DNA from 4 places in the Caballeronia sp. 11_S32 genome. Region 1 is predicted to be linked to each of the others. Evidence: riboswitches for the same ligand, from Rfam matches in the RefSeq annotation. Region 1 holds a riboswitch; each other region holds the start of a gene.
What was found. A riboswitch is a leader RNA that binds a small molecule or an ion and turns the genes downstream of it on or off. The one in region 1 is predicted to bind cobalamin.
Positions count from the first base shown of each region.

Region 2: it holds a riboswitch for cobalamin, as region 1 does, so the genes downstream of both, AC1Z32_RS31075 (CbtB domain-containing protein) here and AC1Z32_RS17245 (TonB-dependent receptor domain-containing protein) in region 1, are expected to answer to the same signal.
Region 3: it holds a riboswitch for cobalamin, as region 1 does, so the genes downstream of both, cobW (cobalamin biosynthesis protein CobW) here and AC1Z32_RS17245 (TonB-dependent receptor domain-containing protein) in region 1, are expected to answer to the same signal.
Region 4: it holds a riboswitch for cobalamin, as region 1 does, so the genes downstream of both, cobG (precorrin-3B synthase) here and AC1Z32_RS17245 (TonB-dependent receptor domain-containing protein) in region 1, are expected to answer to the same signal.

Region 1 is NZ_JBXOWH010000003.1:1,208,985-1,214,060, forward strand. It holds gene lgt (prolipoprotein diacylglyceryl transferase) at 1-471, shown strand, start outside; gene AC1Z32_RS17220 (SIMPL domain-containing protein) at 514-1,245, opposite strand; gene AC1Z32_RS17225 (EVE domain-containing protein) at 1,333-1,791, opposite strand; RNA gene ssrS (6S RNA) at 1,877-2,058, opposite strand; gene AC1Z32_RS17235 (cell division protein ZapA) at 2,176-2,490, opposite strand; gene AC1Z32_RS17240 (ATPase) at 2,487-2,855, opposite strand; cobalamin riboswitch at 3,115-3,414, shown strand; gene AC1Z32_RS17245 (TonB-dependent receptor domain-containing protein) at 3,498-5,076, shown strand, end outside.
Region 2 is NZ_JBXOWH010000004.1:1,072,974-1,078,049, forward strand. It holds gene AC1Z32_RS31060 (cobyrinic acid a,c-diamide synthase CobB) at 1-384, shown strand, start outside; gene AC1Z32_RS31065 (DUF1289 domain-containing protein) at 381-641, shown strand; gene AC1Z32_RS31070 (CbtA family protein) at 679-1,464, opposite strand; gene AC1Z32_RS31075 (CbtB domain-containing protein) at 1,474-1,707, opposite strand; cobalamin riboswitch at 1,737-1,863, opposite strand; gene AC1Z32_RS31080 (histidine phosphatase family protein) at 1,913-2,491, shown strand; gene AC1Z32_RS31085 (DUF1428 domain-containing protein) at 2,569-2,940, shown strand; gene hmuQ (heme-degrading protein HmuQ) at 2,985-3,299, shown strand; gene AC1Z32_RS31095 (hypothetical protein) at 3,407-3,730, opposite strand; gene lhpI (bifunctional Delta(1)-pyrroline-2-carboxylate/Delta(1)-piperideine-2-carboxylate reductase) at 3,841-4,797, opposite strand; gene ppk2 (polyphosphate kinase 2) at 5,051-5,076, shown strand, end outside.
Region 3 is NZ_JBXOWH010000004.1:1,066,361-1,071,436, reverse strand. It holds gene AC1Z32_RS31050 (cobalamin biosynthesis protein) at 280-705, opposite strand; cobalamin riboswitch at 826-1,083, shown strand; gene cobW (cobalamin biosynthesis protein CobW) at 1,206-2,291, shown strand; gene cobN (cobaltochelatase subunit CobN) at 2,297-5,076, shown strand, end outside.
Region 4 is NZ_JBXOWH010000004.1:1,056,604-1,061,679, reverse strand. It holds gene AC1Z32_RS31020 (precorrin-2 C(20)-methyltransferase) at 1-359, opposite strand, end outside; gene AC1Z32_RS31015 (precorrin-8X methylmutase) at 356-982, opposite strand; gene cobG (precorrin-3B synthase) at 975-2,243, opposite strand; cobalamin riboswitch at 2,307-2,496, opposite strand; gene cbiE (precorrin-6y C5,15-methyltransferase (decarboxylating) subunit CbiE) at 2,591-3,802, shown strand; gene AC1Z32_RS31000 (cobalt-precorrin-5B (C(1))-methyltransferase) at 3,825-4,922, shown strand; gene AC1Z32_RS30995 (cobalt-precorrin-6A reductase) at 4,919-5,076, shown strand, end outside.

The DNA of each region.
Region 1 (5,076 bases):
AATTTCATCAACGGTGAGCTGTGGGGCCGCGTGACGGACCCGAACGCGCCGTGGGCGATGCTCTTCCAGAGCTCGACGAACGACGATGCGATCTGGCTCTCGAAGAATCCGCAACTCGATGCGCAATACCATCTCACGGAAATCTTCCAGCGCTATCACATGCTGCCGCGCCATCCGTCGCAGCTGTATGAAATCGCGCTCGAAGGGCTCGTGCTATTCATCGTGATCTGGACGTTCTCGCGCAAGCAGCGGCCCGTGGGCGCGATCTCCGCGCTGTTTCTGATCGGCTATGGACTCGCGCGCTTCACGGTGGAATTCGCTCGTGAGCCGGACGATTATCTCGGCCTGCTCGCGCTCGGCCTCTCGATGGGCCAATGGCTCTCACTGCCGATGATCATCGCGGGCGTGCTGATGATGGTGTGGGCGTACAAGCGCAATCTGCGTTTGCCGCCGGAATCCGCAAAGGCCTGATGAAGTGCAGGGCGGTCGCGTGCCGCCCTGCGATCGAAGCGTTTAACGCCCCATCTGCACCGAACCCGACACGTCGACGGTCACGGTCGTCGTGCCGGCTTCCATCGCGATAGGCGCGGCCACTTTCGCATCGGCGCTCAACGCGCGCGCCTGCATCATCATGACCGGGCGCGGCTGCGCGCCGCTGCGTCCGACGTTCACTTCCCGAATCGTGAAATTGCTGTAGCCGAACGCCTGCGCGGCGGTTTGCGCCTGCTTGCGATACGACTCGATGGCTTGCGAGACGAGCTTCTGCTCGGCCGCGCGCTGCGCTTCGGGCGACAGCGAGAACGCGACGCTGCCCACTTGCATCGACGAACTCATCTTGCCCGCGAGCTTCGACGCCGCCGCGAAATCATGCGATTCGAGCACGACTTCCGTGCGTCCGCGCCACGCGGAAATCTTGCCGTCACGGTCCGTGGACGGATAAACGGTGAACGAGCCGCTCTTCGCGGTCACGCCTTCGACGCCCTTCGCCTCGCGCAACGCGGCCTCGGCGCGCTGGTTGAGCGTGTTGGTGAGCGAAGAAGGATCAGCCGCTTCCTGCTCGTAGAAGAGCGTGATATTGACGACATCCTGCGGCACTTGCGCGCTCGCCTGCGCCGATAGCGAGAGCACGCCCGAAGGCTGCGGCTGCGTGATCACCGTTTGCGCGGTGGCAGCCTGAGAGAGGGTGAGCGCGGCGCCCGACATCGCGAGAAGCGCGAGTGCGGCGGCGGTTTTCTTGTTGATCATCGAAGGACTCCGAACGCCTCATGGCGTAATGCCGTCGCGTGATTCGCGACCGGATTTAGGCGTTGCCTTCGTGTCGTAAGTTCCGTGTTAGACGAGGTGCTCGGTAATAAATCGCCACTGTGCTTCAGTGACCGGCGTGATCGACAAACGATTGCCGCGCGCGAGCACCTGCATGTCCGCGAGTTCTTGATGCTCGCGCAACGTCGCGAGGGCAATGAGCGGCGTCTTCCTGACGAACTTCACGTCGACGAGCATCCAGCGCGGCGTCTCTTGCGTGGATTTCGGATCGTAGTAATCGCTCTTCGGATCGAACTGCGTGGGATCGGGATATGCCGTCGAGCACACGCTCGCGATACCCGCAATGCCCGGCTCCGGGCAGCTCGAATGATAGAAGAGCACGCCGTCGCCGACCTGCATCTGATCGCGCATGAAGTTGCGCGCCTGATAGTTGCGCACGCCCGTCCACGGCAAGGTTTTTTTCGGCGCGTGCGCGAGATGATCGATGCTCGCTTCGTCCGGTTCGGACTTCATCAGCCAGTAGCGCATGATTGTTCGCTATGCAGGATCGACGATGCTGAATCGACGATGCAAATGAAAACGGCACCGGAAGATCCGATGCCGTTTCTTGAATGAGGTCCCCGCCACGGCCGCTAGGCCGGCATCCTGAACCTGGGTTCAAGATTGGTCGCGGTAAGCAACACTTCGGGTACATCGGACTAGCGACGCGCGCGCCCATGTTGCAAGGTTCCGCAACCGTGCCAATGTAGCATTGGTTCAAGGAATATATGACCTTGGCGTACCAGGCAGGGAACCGTCACTTTACACCAATCGTTTGCCTTGTGCAGCTTCCCGGCAGTGTTCGGGCGGTTTCTTTTTTCGATTGACATCGGGCGTGCGATTGACATTCGCCCGGTGCCATTCGCGCATCACTTACTGCGCTTCATATTGCGCAATGACAGCGCTCAGTTGCTCGTTCATCGAGTGCATCGTGTGACGGATTTCCTCGGCGGGAAAGGCCTCGCCGTGACGCACGCTGTCCTGCAGCTTAAGCAATTCCGACGCCAGCGAGAGCGCCGCCATTACCGCGATGCGATCCGTGCCGCGCACGCTGCTTGCATTACGCACCTTGTTCATCTCGGCATCGACGCGCGCGACGGCTTCGCGCAACGCGCCTTCCGTTGCCGGCGAGCACGCGAGACGATAGGGCTGTCCGAGAATGGATACTTCGATCTGCGTGGTCGTCATGCCTTCTCTCCTTGATGATGCTCGCCGTGCAATTCCGCTTCATGTGCTTCCTGGGAATCGGCTTCGAGGAGATCGAGTTGATTGTCGGATTCGGCATGTTGCCCCGACTTCGCGCGCGGCAGCTTTTCGAGAATTGCGTTCAGGCGCACCTGCGCGTCGTCGATCTTCGCGGAGAGTGAGTCGCGTTCGGACTGCAGCGTATCGCGCTCTTCGCGCACTTGCGCGAGTTCGGCCTGCATGTTTGCATAGTCGGCGCGCAGCTGTTCGAGTTGTTCCTGCAGCGCCTGATGCGCCTGCTTGTGGCGCTCGCTGATCTGGATCAGCCGGCCGATGTTTCCTGACAGTGATTCGAGTTCGTTGAGCATGTGCTGCGTCCTCTAAAGACCTCGCATTTTAGCGCGGTTCAACGGAGCTTCCGATAATTGTCTCGTTTCGAGACGTAACAGCATGCGATCTCGCGCTTAAACCATCGATTAAGCGCATGTCGCCTTGCATTCGTGTGCAGAAAACGCGAGCGCTGGTCGTCGCTCGCGTAAGGAAAGGCCGGCCGATTCTCGTTCGATTCGTGATGCGCCGCGCCAATCCGCCGGTGCCGCTTTCTTGACGGCCCCCACCCGCGCTCCTACACTTGCCGCACTTTTTGGTGCTCGCATTCGCGGATCTCGCGGATGCAGTCAAACGGGAAACAGGGAGCGAAGTCTCGAAGTCCGACCGGGACGAGCCAACCTGTGCTGCCCCCGCAACGGTAAGCGACCGCAACGCAAGTTGCAAGTCGTCTCATGCGCGTTTTTGCGGCGCGAGCGTGTCGAATTTCATCGCACGTTCTCGACTGCAAGAAACGTGTCGACGCCACTGCGCACGATGCGCGGGAAGGCGAGACGATCCGTCGCCAGCCCGGATACCGGCCAAAGCTCGACGCATCGGCGCTCATCGCGCGATGCGTTCGTCGCGCATCGACCTCGCGGGGAGCGGGGCCGCGCTCATGCTCCACGGGAACGCCTCACACCATGTTTTTGCCTCTGGCCGCCATCGAGGACGGCCGCTTTCTTCGTCGCACGCTCGTTGCGGCCATCGCCGGTTTGCCGCTCGCAAGCACCGCGCATGCAGCGGACGATACATCGCAAACGCTTGCGCCCATCGTCGTCACCGCGACGCGCGCGCCGCAGCCGCTCGCGGACGCTCTCCCTCAGACATCGGTCTTCGACGAACAGGACATTGCCGATGCCAACGCCGACGATGCGCTCGGCCTCGTCGCGCTCGCGCCCGGCGTGCAGATCACGCGCAACGGCGGCCCGGGCGCGAACTCGGGACTTTTCATACGCGGCGCGGCGTCGTCGCAATCGCTCGTGCTGATCGATGGCGTGCGGGTCGAATCGGCGTCGCTCGGCGCGGCGCAGCTATCGCAAGTTATGCTCGATCAGATCGGGCGCGTCGAGGTCGTGAACGGCAATGTGTCGGCGCTGTATGGATCGAATGCGATCGGCGGCGTCGTGCAGATTTTCACGAAGGAAGGCGGGTCGCATCCGCCGCGCTTCAACTTCGAGGCGGAATACGGCAGCTATCACACGCAGCGGCAATCGGCGGGCGTGAACGGCGCGCTCGACAAGGACGGCCGTACGACCTTCAGCCTCAACGTCTCGCGCGAGAAAACCGACAGTTTCTCGTCGATCGATCCGAATATCGCGCCCAATGCGAACCCGAACGCAAACGGCTATCTGAACGAGAGCGTCGCGGCGACGCTGCGCCACAAGTTCAGCGACAAGTGGGACGCGGGCGTGCGCTTTTTGCAATCGAACGGCATCAACAGCTTCGACGATGCCTACGGCCTGCCGACCGATATCAACGAAACGCACGACCGCGTGCGCTCGGCTTCGGTGTTCGCAAACGGCAGGATCACCGACAACTGGACCACGCACTTCACGATCGCGCAGGGACAGGACCGCGCGAACATCGAGCACAACGGCGTCTATACGAGCCGCTTCGATTCGGAGAATCATCAATACACGTGGCAGAACGATGTCCGGATCACCGAGGCGCACAAGCTGCTCTTCGGCTATGAGCATCTCGACCAGACGCTCGATTCAGATCAGTTCAGCGCACCCGATCGTCACGTGAACTCGGTGTTCGCGGGCTACGTGGGCCGCATCGGCGCGAACGAGTTGCAGGCGAATCTGCGTCACGACCAGTATTCCGATTTCGGCGGCGCGAACAGCTACTATCTGGGCTACGCGTACAACTTCGACGCGCACTGGAAGGCGAGCGCGAGCTATGCGGCGGCGTTCCGCGCACCGAGCTTCGACGACCTCTACTATCCGTTCAGCGGCAATCCGTCGATTCAGCCGGAGCGCAGCCATTCCGTGGAAGCGGCGTTGCAGTACGCATCGAACGCGCTTGGCGTAATGCGCGTGACGCTCTTTCAGACGCGCTATTCGAATCTGATCGACTATGTGTCCGACGGCGGCTTCTACTATGTCGCGCAGAACGTCGGGCGCGCGAAGGTGCAGGGCATCGAGGGATCGTGGGCGGGGCATGTCGGCGCAACGGACGTGCGCGCGGGCGTGACGTTCCAGAATCCCGTCGACGAAA
Region 2 (5,076 bases), on a different contig from region 1:
ATCGATGAACACGTCGCGCGTGAGAAGCCGGTCGTCGCGGAATGTGGCGGCATGCTTTATCTGCTGGGTTCGCTGACCGACATCGAAGGAACGCAGCACGCGATGCTAGGCGTTCTTCCCGGCGATGCCGCGATGCAACGCAAGCTCTCGCGCCTCGCAATGCAGCGCATCGACACCATGCATGGCGCGATGACCGGCCACACGTTCCATTACTCGACCCTGCAAACGCCGATGCAACCTGTTCTTCAAGCGACACACGCGACCACGGGCACAGCAGGCGAAGCGCTCTATCGGCACGGTCCGGTGACGGCCACCTACATGCACGCATACTGGCCATCGAATCCGGCCGCGGCCGCCGCGCTCTTTCGCGGCGAACAACTATGACGACCACGCAAGACATTCGCACGCCGCTCGATCTCGCCTTCACCATCGAGCGCGCAAAGACGCAGGAACCCATAGGCTCGCCCTGCACCGACGTCTGCAAGCTCGATGCCGAAACCGGCCTGTGCCTCGGCTGCTTCAGAAGCCGCGAAGAGATCAAGACGTTCAGATCCATGGACGATGCCGCGAAGCGCGATTTGTTCGACGAATTGCTCGCGCGGCGTGCGGCCAAAGACCAAACGAAAAGCCCGCGCTCCTGACGGAACGCGGGCCGTGCGGTCAGCCGTGATGAATTGCTCAGGCCGCGGCCATTCTCCTGACCGCCGGGCGCTCCAGCTCACGCGCCGCGAGCGCGCCGAACACGAGGCCGAGCGTCGTCCAGATCAGCGCCTGCATGCCGATCGCGGCGAGACGGAAATTCCACAGCAGCGAAGCAGAGAAATCGGCGGGGACTTCGTCGATGCGCGGCAACGCGACCTGCGCAATCACCATTGCGACGATGTACGCGGCCGCCGCGAGCAGCGTCGCGTTCCAGCCGCCGTGCCGCGCTGCCATGCGCCGCTGCAGCCGCACGGCGAACACCGCGGCCACGAGCGACATCGCCACCATGCCGAAGAAAAGCGCGGTGCGCGGCCCGATGGTCTCGGCGCTGCCGACCGCCGGCGGATTCGGCGGGTACTTGAGAAACGGCACGATAGCCACGCTCACGAAGCCGAACAACGCCAGCAACGCCGACGTGCCCCGCGCGCGCAATGCGCCGAGCCGTCCATACGCGAACGCGAACACGAGAGAAAAGAGACCGCCCAATGCGGTGCCGAACACCGCGATGCCCGTCAGCAGGCCGAGACCCGCCTGGGTATCGCGGGAGACGAGCGCATCGTCGCCGTGATCGTGCGAATGCGCGGCGCTTGCCGAGGCATCGGCATGTTCGTGCTCATGTGGCACCGACGCATGCTCATGCTGTTCCTCGAACGCAATGGCCCGCGCCACCGACGGCTCGCCGAACACGCGCGCGAAGCCGAAGCCGATCAGGCCCGCGACCAGCCCCGCGATCATGCCGCGTATCAGCAAAGTGCGAATCATGACGCGCCCTCAGTGGCACGGAAAGCCGAGCAGATGCCGGCCGTCGTGAACGAATTCGTGAACGTACGTGCCGGAAAAGATCGACGTCGCGCCCTGCTCAGCGCCCACGAAATACATGGCGATCAGCAGAATGAGGCCGATGAAGACGGCCCACGGCAGCACTTCACGCACCGGAATGGGGATGGGTGCGTCGAGCGAGGGAGAAGCCGGAGCGGAAAAGACCGGCGCGTTGGAAGCATTCATGGTGGTTCTCCAGGGAAAAGCGCGTCCCGATTGATGAAGAGCATGCAGCGGGGTCTGACTCGCGGGAGAGCGCCTTTAAGCTCACGAACCGCATACAGTGGCGCGACCGTGCCGGATTTGCACCGGCTTCCTCGCACTGCAAGCTTGCCATTCTATGATGATTGACGGCAAAGTAAAACGATTCCGATTCGCCCGTCACGCTCCCTTGGAACTCATCCTGCTGTGCCACGCCGCCACGCGCGCGATGAAAGCCGGCCGCTTTCCCAGCGGCGATGAACGCGCCGAGCGCGATGCGCGCGCCATGCTCGCGCCGCTGCGCGCGGGCCGCGAGACACGCGATATGCGCGTCATCTCCAGTCCCGCGCGCGTGGCCCGCGAAACGGCGGCATGGATCTCGAATGCATTCGAGATCGTCCCCGCGTTCGACGACATCGACTACGGCCGCTGGCACGGGCTGTCGATTCGCGAAACCGGCGAGCGCGAGCCCGGGCAAGTCGCCTCGTGGCTCGCCGATCCGCAAGCGCGCCCGCACGGCGGCGAGAGCGTCGCCATGCTGGCGGCGCGCGTCGCGGAGGGTCTTGCATTCATCGATCGTCTAAATGCGCGCGAGCGCTGCATCGTCGTCACGCATGCGATCGTCGTGAAAGCGGCGCTCGCGCATGCGCTCGGCATGCCGCTCGCGTCCGTCTACACGATGGACTTCGCGCCGCTGTCGTCGACGGTGCTCAGGCGCGCCACGCCCGCCGATACATGGACGGCCGAACTGCCGCACGCGAGCGCCTGAACTTCCCTCCTGGCGCATGGCTCAAAGAGACAGCGCATCGCATGCGCGGCCCTCTCGAACCGAATCAGGAGACTCATATGGCGCACTACGTGGATGGATTCGTCGTGCCGGTGCCGATCGACAAGATCGACGCCTACCGCACCATGGCCGAAGCAGCCGGCAAGATCTGGCTGGAATATGGAGCGCTGCAATTCGTGGAGACCATCGCCGACGATGTGAAGCCCGGCAAGCTCACATCCTTTCCGCAGAGCGTGCAACTGAAGGAAGGCGAAACGGTGGCGTTCTCGTATATCGTCTACGAGTCGCGCGAGCAGCGCGACAGCATCAACGCCAAGGTGATGGAAGACCCGCGCCTCAAGACAATGATGGAATCCGCCGAGCCGCCGTTCGACGCGAAGCGCATGTTTTTCGGCGGCTTCAAAACGATAGTCGAACTCGAACGCAGCTGATTTTTTCCATTGACGACCGCTTACCGCGAAGGAAACGCATCGACATGTATATCGCCATGAACCGCTTCAAGATCGTGCCCGGCGCCGAGGCCGATTTCGAACGCCTCTGGACCAGCCGCGACACTCATCTCAAGGACGTGCCGGGGTTCGTCGAGTTTCATCTGCTCAAAGGACCGGTCAAGGACGACCACGTTCTGTATTCGAGCCACACGGTCTGGGCGGACAAGGCGGCCTTCGAGGACTGGACGCGCTCGGACGCGTTTCGCGCGGCGCACCGCAACGCGGGCGGCGAAACGCGTCAGCTCTATCTCGGGCACCCCGAGTTCGAAGGCTTCGAGGTGATTCAGACCGTCAAATGAGAGGCGAGGCGCGCGTCCGAACGTTCGCGCGCTTTGCTGGCACGCACGCGCGTTTTACACACGTGTGAAAAAACGCGCGTCGGCCGCGCAAACGGATCAGACCGATTTCAGGCCTTCGCGCCGCGCGCCATGCGCTGCAATGTCGACGAATCGATAGCGGCGGCGCAGATGCGCACCGCCTCTTTCAGCGTGCGCGGGCGACCCGCGCCGAATTGCGATTCGAGCATCGCCACGGCGCGCGTGCGCTCGTCGTTGCCGAGCTTCTCGCCCGTGGCGAGCTCTAGCACCGAGATGAAATAGGCCGCGGGCGGCGCGGCGCTCGCATGGGCAGGCGTGTGGCGCTCCCCGCGCGCCGTGCCGCCGGCACCTTCATGCCCGTCCTCGTGCGCCGGAATCCAGGGGTGCCATTTACTGTCGTATCGACTTTTCATGGGTTAGTTCGCTGGCTCGATTGCTGTGGCGCGTCACGGCGCCGTTCGTCCCGTGGCGCCCCGAGCGCCACTCATTAAGTAGGCAACCAGCAAGTACCGTTCCAACCTTCCTATCCTTGCTGCGCGTGGCGCGACGCGTTGTTTTCGTCCGACAAAACCGCGCGCGCGACGCGGCACGCCGCAAGATCCCACGCCGCGCAGCCAACCGATTTGAACATCACGGGACGCGCTGAAGCGGCTTCGTTCGAGGGCGCCGCGAGCGCCTCGGACAGCGGATGGACCGCGCTCCAGTCGACGCCCGCGAGAATGAAATCGCCCGCTTCGTGCCGCGCGCCCGCGGGATCGTCGACATAGAGCTCGCTCGCATGCACGGTCGCGGCGGCGATTTCGGCGGCATCGGCGGTAAATGCGCCCACGCCGATCACGAGGCGCCCCGCGCGCGCAGGCAGCGTGTAGACGGGCGTTTTGCTCGTGGTCCCGGCGATCACGACATCGATGGAATCGGGAATCACGGACTGTTCCAGCGCGGACAGGTTGTTGCAAACCGACGCATGCGCCGAACAGAATTCGCGCGCGCGTTCCGGGCGCGAGCCCTGCACGTGAATATGCGCACCGGGATAAACGGCAGCGAGCGCCTCGACGTGATACGCCGCCTGCTTGCCCGTGCCTATGACAAGCACCTCGCGCGGCGCGTTCGCATGCAGCGCGCGGATCGCGAGCATCGATACCGAAGCCGTGCGCCGCCCCGTCACCGTCGGGCCGTCGAGCATGAACTGCGGCACGCCCGTCACGGCATCGTAGGCCGTGACCTGGCCGTGGATCGTCGGCAGGCCGCGCGCGCCATTGCCGGCGCAGACGTTCACGAGCTTGTGCATCGCGAGATCGGCGGCGCTCGCGGGCATCGACAGCATCACGCCGCCCTCGATCGGCACGACCATCCGCTCGGGACTCACAATGCGCCCGGCCGCGTAGTCGAGCATCGTCGCGGCGAGCGTGTCCACCAGCCGGTCATAAGGCACAAGGCGCGCGGTTTGGGCTTCGTCGAAACTGTGGATCGTTGCGGTCATCGTGTTCGCTCGTCGTCGATATGAAATGAGGTCGGGGTGCCATCGGCATGCCATCGAAGTGCCGGAACATTCTAACGGCGCGCGGCGTCGCGTCGGCAAAGCGCCGCGCCATTTGTGAGCGCCCACGCCGCTTTCTACAATTCCCGAAACGGCCGATGTCATACGATTGACATCGAATGCCGTCATAATCGGCCGTCCCGCGCCGCGGCCGTCCACGACGACGCGGCAGCCCAAGAACGCCACGGAGCCTTTCATGAACACGGACAAGCAGCGCCGTTT
Region 3 (5,076 bases), on a different contig from region 1:
CGAAGGGAATCGATGCGTGTGGGCGCATATGAAAGACGGCCGTATCGTACCTCAGTGGCGGCTTCGATATGCGTCGTTCGCGGGTTAATTCTGCGCTAAGAGACGGTGTGCATCATGCAGTCACCGACTTGAGGAGCAGAGAAATGGACGCGTTCTATCTGTATCTGGAGCTTGTGGCGCTTGCGTTGCTCGTCTGGCTTTGCCGCGACAAGTTCAGACGGGGTATCGTGAAGCCGCTAGACAGCAAAGCCCGCGCGCACGCGACCCTCAAGTCGCGATTCACCCTTCGCTCGCGCCGCCCTCACGCGCCTTTGCAACCGCGACGGTTACGCCGCAATCGATCGTCTTTGGCACGATGAGCGTGTGCGTATTGCCCGCGAGCAGCGCGCAAGGCTCGCATACGCCATCGACCTTCATATGCTTCGCCGCGTGATTCGACACCGCGGTGCCGGGCGCCCGTGCGATTTCATCGGCGCTATAGAAACGCAAAGACAAGCGATGACGCTCGCAGAACGTGAGCAGTCCCGCTTCGTCCCGCTTGGCGTCGATGCTCGCGACGATCGCGATATCGGCGAATGAACGCGAGCCGAGTGCGCGCCGCACGGCCTGTTCGATCGCATCGGCGCTCGTGCCGCGCCTGCAGCCGATGCCAACCGCGAGCCGCGTGACACAGACCGCATTCATGCGAACGATGACAGGTTTCATGGAGAGTAGAGATGACGTGCGCGGCACGCGCGTTCGGAGCGGGCCAACCTTATCACAGCGCAATGCCCGAATGTGCCCGGCGCAGCCGGTCCTTTCTTGACGCTCACGCGCGCGGGGCCTAGACTTTCACGCAGTTTTGGTGCTCGCGCGCGGATTCTCTCGCGCGCAGTTAAACGGGAAGCAGGGCGCGTTCCATTCGACCAGTCGAACGAGCGTCAACCTGCGCTGCCCCCGCAACGGTAAGCGATTCCCGCATAGGCGATGTTTTCATCGCCCGTGCGGGAAGCCGGCTTCGAGGCCACTGCGCTCATTGGGGGCGCGGGAAGGCGAAGCGGCGTCGTCGTCAGCCCGGATACCGGCCAGACATGAGAGGGTGCGTAGCCGCGGGGATGCGGCGCGTCCCGTGATCCATCGAATCGTGCGTTTCTCTTTTCGTCCAGCCGCGAAGTCCCTCGCCTCGCGCGAGATGAAGCGCACGCACAATCAGCCACGGAGCTACGATGCAAACCCGCAAGATCCCCGTCACGGTCGTGACCGGCTTTCTCGGCAGCGGCAAGACCACATTGATGCGGCATATCCTGTCCAATGCGCAAGGCAAGCGCATCGCGGTGATCGTCAACGAGTTCGGCGAGCTCGGCATCGACGGGGAAATTTTGAAGGGCTGCGGCATCGGTTGCGACGACGAAGCCGGTTCGAAGGACCGCAATCTGTATGAGCTCGCAAACGGCTGTCTGTGCTGCACGGTGCAGGAAGAGTTTTATCCGGTGATGGAGCAGCTCGTCGAGCGGCGCGACAGCATCGATCACGTGCTGATCGAAACCTCGGGTCTCGCGCTGCCCAAGCCGCTCGTGCAGGCATTCAATTGGCCGTCGATCAAAAACGCGTTCACTGTCGACGCGGTCGTGACTGTCGTCGACGGCCCCGCTGCCGCGAGCGGCCAGTTCGCGGCGAATCCCGTCGCCGTCGATGCGCAACGCAAGGCCGATCCGAACCTCGATCACGAATCGCCGCTGCACGAGTTGTTCGAGGATCAGCTTTCGTCGGCCGATCTCGTCATCGTCAACAAGACGGATCTCATGGACGATGCCGCGCTGCGACAGGTCGAAGCGCTCGTGCGTCCCGAGATTCCGCCCGAGGTGAAGATCGTGCCCGCGCAGATGGGCAGGCTCGATGTGCATACGCTGCTCGGGCTCGAATCCGCATCGGAAGAAAGCATTCATCTGCGGCACGATCATCACGGCTCGCCCGATGACGAAGGCCACGCCGATCATCATCACGACGAGTTCGATTCGGTCGTCGTAGAAGGCGTGGTCGAATCGCGCGAGCAGGCGCTGGCCGCATTGCATGTGCTCGTCGAGCATCACACGATCTATCGCGTAAAGGGCTTCGCCGCGCTGCCGGGCGCCGCGATGCGCCTCGTCGTGCAGGGCGTCGGGCGGCGCTTCGACAGCTACTTCGATCGCCGCTGGCAAGCCGATGAAGCGAACACGCCGAGCCGCTTCGTGCTGATCGGCGAAGATCTGGAACGCGATACGCTGCAAAGCGCCTTCGACGCCGCGCTCGCAAGCGCGCCCGTGCAGGCGTAACAGCGATGCATCTGCTCCGCACGACACCGGGAGGCTTTGTCGACGACGCGCAGGGCGTCATGCGCATCGATCAGACGAGCGCACCGATCGTCGTGCTCAGTTCCGCCGATACGACGCTCGCGCTGCTCGCGAGCGTGTTTCCGCGTCTCGAAGCCGGCTTTCCCGAAGTGCGGCTCGCGAATCAGGCGTTCCTGCGTCAACCGGCTTCCGTCGATTTCTATGTCGACGATGTCTTGCGTCACGCGAAGGTCGTGATCGTCGATCATCTCGGCGGCGAGTCGTACTGGCCGTATGGTATCGAGCGCCTCGTCGCGCTGGCGAGGAAAGAAAAGCAGATGCTCGCGATGTTCTCGGGCGATCTGACCGAGGACCCGAATCTCATCGGCAAGAGCACGGCGGATGCGCAGTTCTGCCGCGAGTTGTCGCGCTATCTGCGCGAGGGCGGCGCACGCAATGCGGAAGAGTTTCTGCGCTCGATCGCACACCGCGCATTCGGCTTCGGACGCGAGCCGCAAGCGCCGAGCCCGCTGCCTGCCGTCGCGATCTATCATCCCGAGCGCGATATTGCGGCAATCGAAGACTGGCAGGCGCGCTGGACCGAAGGCGCGCCCGTCGTCGGCATGCTGTTCTATCGCGCGCATTTGCAGTCGGGCAACACCGCCGTGTTCGATGCGCTCATCGAAGCGCTCGAAAAAGAAGGCATGAATCCGCTGCCAATCGCGATTTCGTCGCTGAAGGAAAGCGTGAGCCGCGAAGTGGTCGAGCGCTTGTGCGCGGAGCATCGCGCGTCGCTCGTATTGAACACGACGGCCTTTGCCGCGAGCGTGATCGGCGAGGACGAAGCATTCGAAGTCGCGGGCGATGCGCCCGTGCTGCAAGTCATTCTGAGCGGCGGCAATCGCGACGATTGGCAAAAGGACAATCACGGCCTGAATTCGCGCGATGTCGCGATGCACGTCGCGCTGCCCGAAGTCGATGGCCGCATCATCACGCGCGCGGTGAGCTTCAAGGGGCTCGCGTATCACTGCAAGCATACGCAAGTGGATGTCGTGCGCTATCAGGCCGATGCCGAGCGCGTGCGCTTCGTGGCCGAGCTGAGCCGACGCTGGTGCAAGCTGCGTCATACGCCGAACGCGCAGAAGCGCATCGCGCTCGTGCTCGCGAACTATCCGGCGAGCGAAGGGCGCATCGGCAATGGCGTGGGGTTGGATACGCCCGCGTCGGCCATCGGCATACTGGCGATGCTCGCGTGCGAAGGCTATCGCGTCGGCCCGATTCCCGCGAACGGCGATGCGCTCATCGCCGCGCTGACCGAAGGCGTGACCAACGACCCCGTCGTGCGCGATCTGCGTCCCGCGTTGCAGAGCCTTTCGCTCGACGACTACCTCGATGCATATCGCCTGCTTCCCGCCGATGCGCGCGCCGCGCTCGAAAAGACCTGGGGCGCGCCCGAAGACGACCCGACGTTAAGACGCGGCCGCTTCATGATCGCGGGTTATCGCTGCGGCGAAATCTTCATCGGTATTCAGCCTTCACGCTCGCGCGAGCGCAACGATTACGCGAGCTATCACGACGCCGAGCTCGTTCCGCCGCATTCGTATCTGGCGTTCTATTTCTGGCTGCGCCTGCGCTTTCAGGCGGATGCGCTCGTGCATGTGGGCAAGCACGGCAATCTCGAATGGCTGCCGGGCAAGAGCGTCGCGTTGTCGTCGTCGTGCTGGCCCGATGCGATTCTCGGGCCGATGCCGCATCTCTATCCGTTCATCGTGAACGATCCGGGCGAAGGCAGTCAGGCGAAGCGCCGCGCACAGGCGGTCATCATCGATCATCTGATGCCGCCGCTCACGCGCGCCGAAAACTACGGGCCTTTGCAGGACCTCGAACGTCAGGTCGACGAATACTACGAAGCGCTGATGGTCGATGCGCGCCGCGCGAAGCTCCTGCGCAAGTCGATTCTCGCGAACATCGTCGAGAACAGGCTGCACGAAGAGCTCGGGCTCGATGCGCCGCGCGATATCGTCGGCGAAGATGCGCTGCTCACGCGCGCCGATGCGTACCTCTGCGAATTGAAGGAAGCACAGATTCGGGACGGCCTGCATGTGTTCGGCGTGTCGCCGCAAGGCGTGCAGCGGCGCGATACGCTGCTCGCGCTCGGCCGCTTTCCGATCGGCGATGGGCAAGGCGCGAACGCGAGCCTCATCACGGCGATCGCGCGCGATCTGCAACTCCCCGCTGCCTTCGACCCACTCGATGCCGACTGGGCCGCGCCGTGGACCGGACCACGCCCGCACGCGCTTGCCGAAGTCAGCGACGCGCCGTGGCGTCATCACGGCGATACGCGCGAGCGTCTCGAATCGTTAGCGATGCAACTATTGTCGGACGATGATGCTCATGCGCCCGGTCCACATGCGGCGCTCGTGCTCCAAAGACTGCGCGGCGATGTGCTCGCGCGGCTCGACGCATGCGGACCGCAAGAGCTGATGCAGCTGAAGCGCGGCCTCGAAGGACGTTTCGTGCCGCCGGGGCCGAGCGGCTCGCCATCGCGCGGCAGGCCGGACGTGCTGCCCACGGGCCGCAACTTCTATTCCGTCGATACGCGCGCATTGCCGACGCAAGCCGCGTGGTCGCTCGGCGTGAAATCCGCCAACGCATTGGTCGAGCGCCACGTGCAGGATCACGGCGATTTCCCGCGTGCGATCGGTTTGTCGGTGTGGGGCACGGCGACGATGCGCACCGGCGGCGACGATATCGCGCAGGCGTTCGCGCTGATAGGCGTGCGGCCGAA
Region 4 (5,076 bases), on a different contig from region 1:
TGCAGATACATGTACGAGCCGTAGAAGAACGGATCGCCTTCGCAGATCACCGCGACATCGCGGCCGGCTTCGAGATGGCCGGAGATCGTGAGCGCGGCTTCGTCGTAGAACGCGCTGATGATCGTTTCGTAACAGAGCGGCGGTTCGAGCGCTTCCGTCGTCACCGGATAGACGAGCGGCAGGCGCGTCTGCGCATCGTCGAGATGCGCTTCGATGATGCCGAACGCATTGCCCTTCTTGCCCTTCGCGACGAAATACGCGACCACCGGCGCGGCCTTCAGAAGCCGCAGCGCCTTCACGGTGATCAGTTCGGGATCGCCGGGACCGACGCCGAGACCATAGAGACGTCCGCTCATCATTCGGCCTCCGAGGCAAGTGCGTTCACCGCTGCCGCCGCCATCGCGCTGCCGCCGCGCCGGCCTAGCAGCGCGACGAAGGGCACGCCGCGGCTGTCGGCGGCGAGCATCGCCTTCGATTCCGCCGCGCCGATGAAGCCGACCGGAAAGCCCAGTATGAGCGCGGGCTTCGGCGCATCCGCATCGAGCATGTCGAGCAGATGAAAGAGCGCGGTCGGCGCATTGCCGATCGCGACGATCGCGCCTTCGAGATGCGGCCGCCAGAGTTCGAGCGCGGCCGCCGAGCGCGTGTTGTTCATCGCGCGGGCGCGCTCGGCGATCGACGAGTCGCTCAATGTGCAGATCACGCGGTTGTCGGCGGGAAGGCGCGCGCGCGTGATGCCTTCGGCGACCATGCGCGCGTCGCACAGAACCGGCGCGCCGGCTGCGAGCGCGCGCCGGCCCGCGATGCCCGCGCCGGAAGAAAAGCGCAGATCGCTCACGATATCGACCATGCCGCATGCATGGATCAGGCGCACCGCGAGCTTTTCGAGGTCGGCGGGAACGGCGGCGAGGTCGGCTTCGGCGCGGATCGTCGCAAAGGACTGGCGATAGATCTCCGCGCCGTCGCGGATATAGTCAGGCATCGGCATGGCTCCGGGCGAGCCGTTCGGCCGCCTCTTCGATGGTCAGGTTGCGCGCGACGGCGTGGGCGTCGCGATGCAGGTCGTATCGTCCCGGCGCGACGGCATAGAGCGTCACCGGCACGGGATGCGCCGCCGCGCACGAACGCTCGCAGCCGCTCAGATGCACTGGCCCTTCGTCATGCGAGGGCAGGAGCGGGGCGAGGCGATGCGCGTCGGCTTTGGTATCGGCACGGCTCTTGATGCAGCCCTCGGAACCCGCGCACGCGATGAGACGTGCGAGCGGATCGCGCGGATCGGTGGCGAGGCCGAGTGCACGCAGGCCTTGCAGCACGTCGTGTGTGTTCTGAGGCGCGATGCCGGGTATCAGCACGCTTTGCCATGGCGTCATCACGAGGCGGCCTTCGGCATGCGTTTCGGCGAGATCGGCGAGCGCTTCGAGCATGCGCGCGTCGAGGCGGCCGAGCGGCGTTTGCGCGCCCGCGTACCACGTCGCGCGATGCGGTTCGGCGTGCGCGCCGAGACGCAGCGATGCATCGGCGGGTGCGCGTTGCCATGCGTTCGCGTGCGCATCGAAATGGAATGCTTCGAGAAAGCGCTCGATGCCGATGCGCGCAAGCAGATCGCGCATGCGATGCTCTTCGGGCGATGCCAGCGCGAGAAAACGGCGCAGCACGTTCAAGGCGAACGTCACCACGTCGCCGCGCGCGATGGCACCGTGCGCGCGCTGCTGCATCGTTCCCGCAAAGCCGAATGCGAAGCGCGCGCCGCCGTCGAGCGAAGACAGCCACAGATCGTGCGGATGATCGAGCATCGCGAGTTGCTCGCCGCCGTCGAGCTGCAGCGCGAACTTCGGCGACAGCGCGCGCAGCGACACATCGGCCTGCATCGCGTCGATGATGTCCGCGGCGAGCGCGCGCGTCTCGTCGCTTGCGAGCGGGCTCAGCATCACGTTGCGGAGATCGTCGCCGCCTGGCATCGCCGGGCCGAGGCCCGCGCCGGACGCGATATTCACCAGTTCAGCGTGGGCATCGTCGCGGATGCCGCGCAGTTGCAGATTCGCGCGATTGGTCACTTCGATCACGCCCGAGCCGCACGTTCGCGCCGCGCGCGCGACGGCCCGCGCCGCGTGCGCGCTCAATGCGCCGCCCGCGAGACGCAGGCGCGCGAGGCCGCCGTCGCGCGCGGGCACGATGCGCATCAGGCCCGGACACGCGGATGCGCGCGGAGCGTTCGGGATCGATGGACGGTCGAATGAAGTCAAAGCGTGACCCGTAGGGCTTCGCGCATGATGAGCGAACCGGTACACCCCGCCCGGTCGGCGTCGCGCGAATGCGGTGAGTCGGCAGGTCTCTTGGCTGGCAGGTCTTCGTTCGCGCCGGCCTTCCCGGTAAAAACCAGTGGCAGTGGAGCGCGGACTCGCTGCGTACAATTGCGGGGGCAGCCACAGTTTTGCTGTGTTCCCTATTAGCCCCTGAGTTTGACAACCCCGGGGCACCGACGGACCTGTATTATGCCCGCTTTTATCGACCATCCAAGCGCTTCGAGGCCGTCCGCGCGCGTTGTGCGGCGGCGTGAAGCGCTTGTCGAACCGCAAAAAGGAGGCGGCGCATGTCGACCTGGCTGACCGTGGTGGGGATCGGCGAAGACGGCTGGCACGGCCTTTCCCGCATGGCGCGGCGAGCGCTGCTCGACGCGCAGTCGATTCACGGCGGCGAGCGCCACCTCGCGCTGCTGCCGGCGCGCATCGCCGCGCGCCGCGTGCCGTGGCCGAAACCCTTTTCACTCGATGCCGTGCTCGGCGATCGCGGCGACGCCACGACCCGCGTGTGCGTGCTCGCAAGCGGCGATCCGATGTGCTTCGGCGTCGGCGCGACGCTCGCGCGCGAAGTCGCCAACGAGGAAATGCGCGTCATTCCCGCGCCGTCGTCGCTGTCGCTCGCGGCGGCGCGCCTGCGCTGGGCGCTGCAGGACGCGGTGTGCGTGTCGCTCGTCGGGCGGCCCGTCGCGTCGCTGCTCGCGAGCCTGCATCGCGGCGTGCGCCTGCTCGTGCTTTCCGCCGACGGCACGACGCCCGCCGCCGTCGCCACGCTGCTGACCGCGCACGGCTTCGGCGCGAGCCGCATGACCGTGTTCGAGCATCTCGGCGGCGCGAACGAACGCCGTATCGACGAGCGCGCCGACGACTGGCGCGAGCCGCTCGCCGCCGCGCTCAATCTCGTCGCGATCGAATGCCGCACGCACGCGGGCCATGCCGGTCCGCCGCTTACGCCGGGCCTTCCCGACGACGCCTATCGGCACGATGGCCAGCTCACCAAGCGCGACGTGCGCGCGGTGACGCTCGCGCATCTCGCGCCGCAGCCGGGCGAATTGCTGTGGGATGTCGGCGCGGGCTGCGGCTCGATCGGCATCGAGTGGATGCGCGCGCACGGCGCGTGCCGCGCGTTCGCGATCGAATCGAACGAAAGCCGGCAGCGTCTCATCGAGCACAACCGCGACGCGCTCGGCGTGCCCGCGCTGCAGCTCGTGCGAGGCGAGGCGCCCGCCGCGCTCAATGGCCTGCCCGCGCCCGATGCCGTGTTCATCGGCGGCGGCCTGACCGCGCCGGGCGTGCTCGATGCGTGCTGGGCGCGTCTGCGTCAGGGCGGACGGCTCGTCGCCAATGCGGTGACGCTGCAAAGCGAAGCGGCGCTCGTCGAGTGGCGCGCGCGGCATGGCGGCGAGCTGACGCGTATCGGCATCACACAGGCGGAGCCGCTCGGCAGTTTCGATACGTGGCGGCCCGCGCTGCCGATCACGCTTTTGCACGTGAGCAAACCGTGACGCAATATGCGTGACGAAACCTATGCGTGACGAAACGCCGGAAAAAGCCGCGCCGCTCAGAAGCGGCTACACGACGGGAAGCTGCGCGACCGCGACGAGCCTCGCGGCTGCGCGCCTGTTGCTGCTCGGCGAGACGGGCGAGCGCGCGGAGATCGTGCTGCCGAAGGGCCGGCGCGTGACGATGATGCTCTCGTTCTGCCGCCGCGCGTCCGACGAAAGCGATGCGGCCGAGGCGGGCGTCATCAAGGATGCGGGCGACGATCCCGACGTGACGCACGGCGCGCTCGTGTTCGCGCGCGTGCGGCTGTCCGATGAACCGGGCGTGCGTTTTCATGCGGGACCGGGCGTTGGCACCGTGACGCGCGCGGGGCTCGCGCTCGCCGTCGGCGAACCGGCGATCAACCCGGTGCCGCGCAGGATGATGACCGAACATCTCGAAGCGCTCGCCGCGAGCGCCCATTACCACGGCGGTTTCGAAGTCAGTATCGGCGTGGAGAACGGCGAGGCGCTCGCGCAGAAGACGATGAACCCGCGCCTCGGCATCGTCGGCGGCTTGTCGATACTCGGCACGACGGGCATCGTCAGGCCGTTTTCGTGCTCGGCGTATATCGCGTCGATTCATCAGGGCATCGATGTCGCGCGGGCGAACGGTTATCGGCATATCGCCGCGTGCACCGGCAATCAGAGCGAGGACGCGATGCGCGCGCGTTACGGCCTGCCCGACATCGCGCTGATCGAAATGGGCGACTTCGTGGGCGCCGTGCTGAAGCACCTGCGCCGCGCGAACGTCGACAAGCTCAGCCTGTGCGGCGGCTTCGGCAAGCTGTCCAAGCTGGCGGCGGGGCACATGGATCTGCACAGCCGCAGCTCCAGCATCGACTTGCCGCTGCTCGCCGTCTGGGCCGCCGATGCGGGCGCGAGCGCGGCGCTGCAGGCGTCGATCCGCGCGGCCAACACGAGCCAGGAAGCGCTCAGGCTCGCCCGCGCCGAAGGCATCGCGCTCGGCGATATCGTGTGCCGGCGCGCGCGCGATGTCGCGCTCGACGTGCTGCCAGCGGGCATCGCCGTCGAGACCTTCGCGATCGACAGGCAGGGCAACATTGTCGGGAGCGCGGCATGAAGCGCGTGCTTCTGCTCGGCGGCACCGGCGACGCCCTTGCGATCGCGCGTGCGCTTCCCGAGGCCGCGCACGTCTACAGTCTCGCGGGCCTCGGGCGCGTGCCGGCGGATCTCGCGTGCGCGGTGCGCGTCGGCGGGTTCGGCGGCATCGAAGG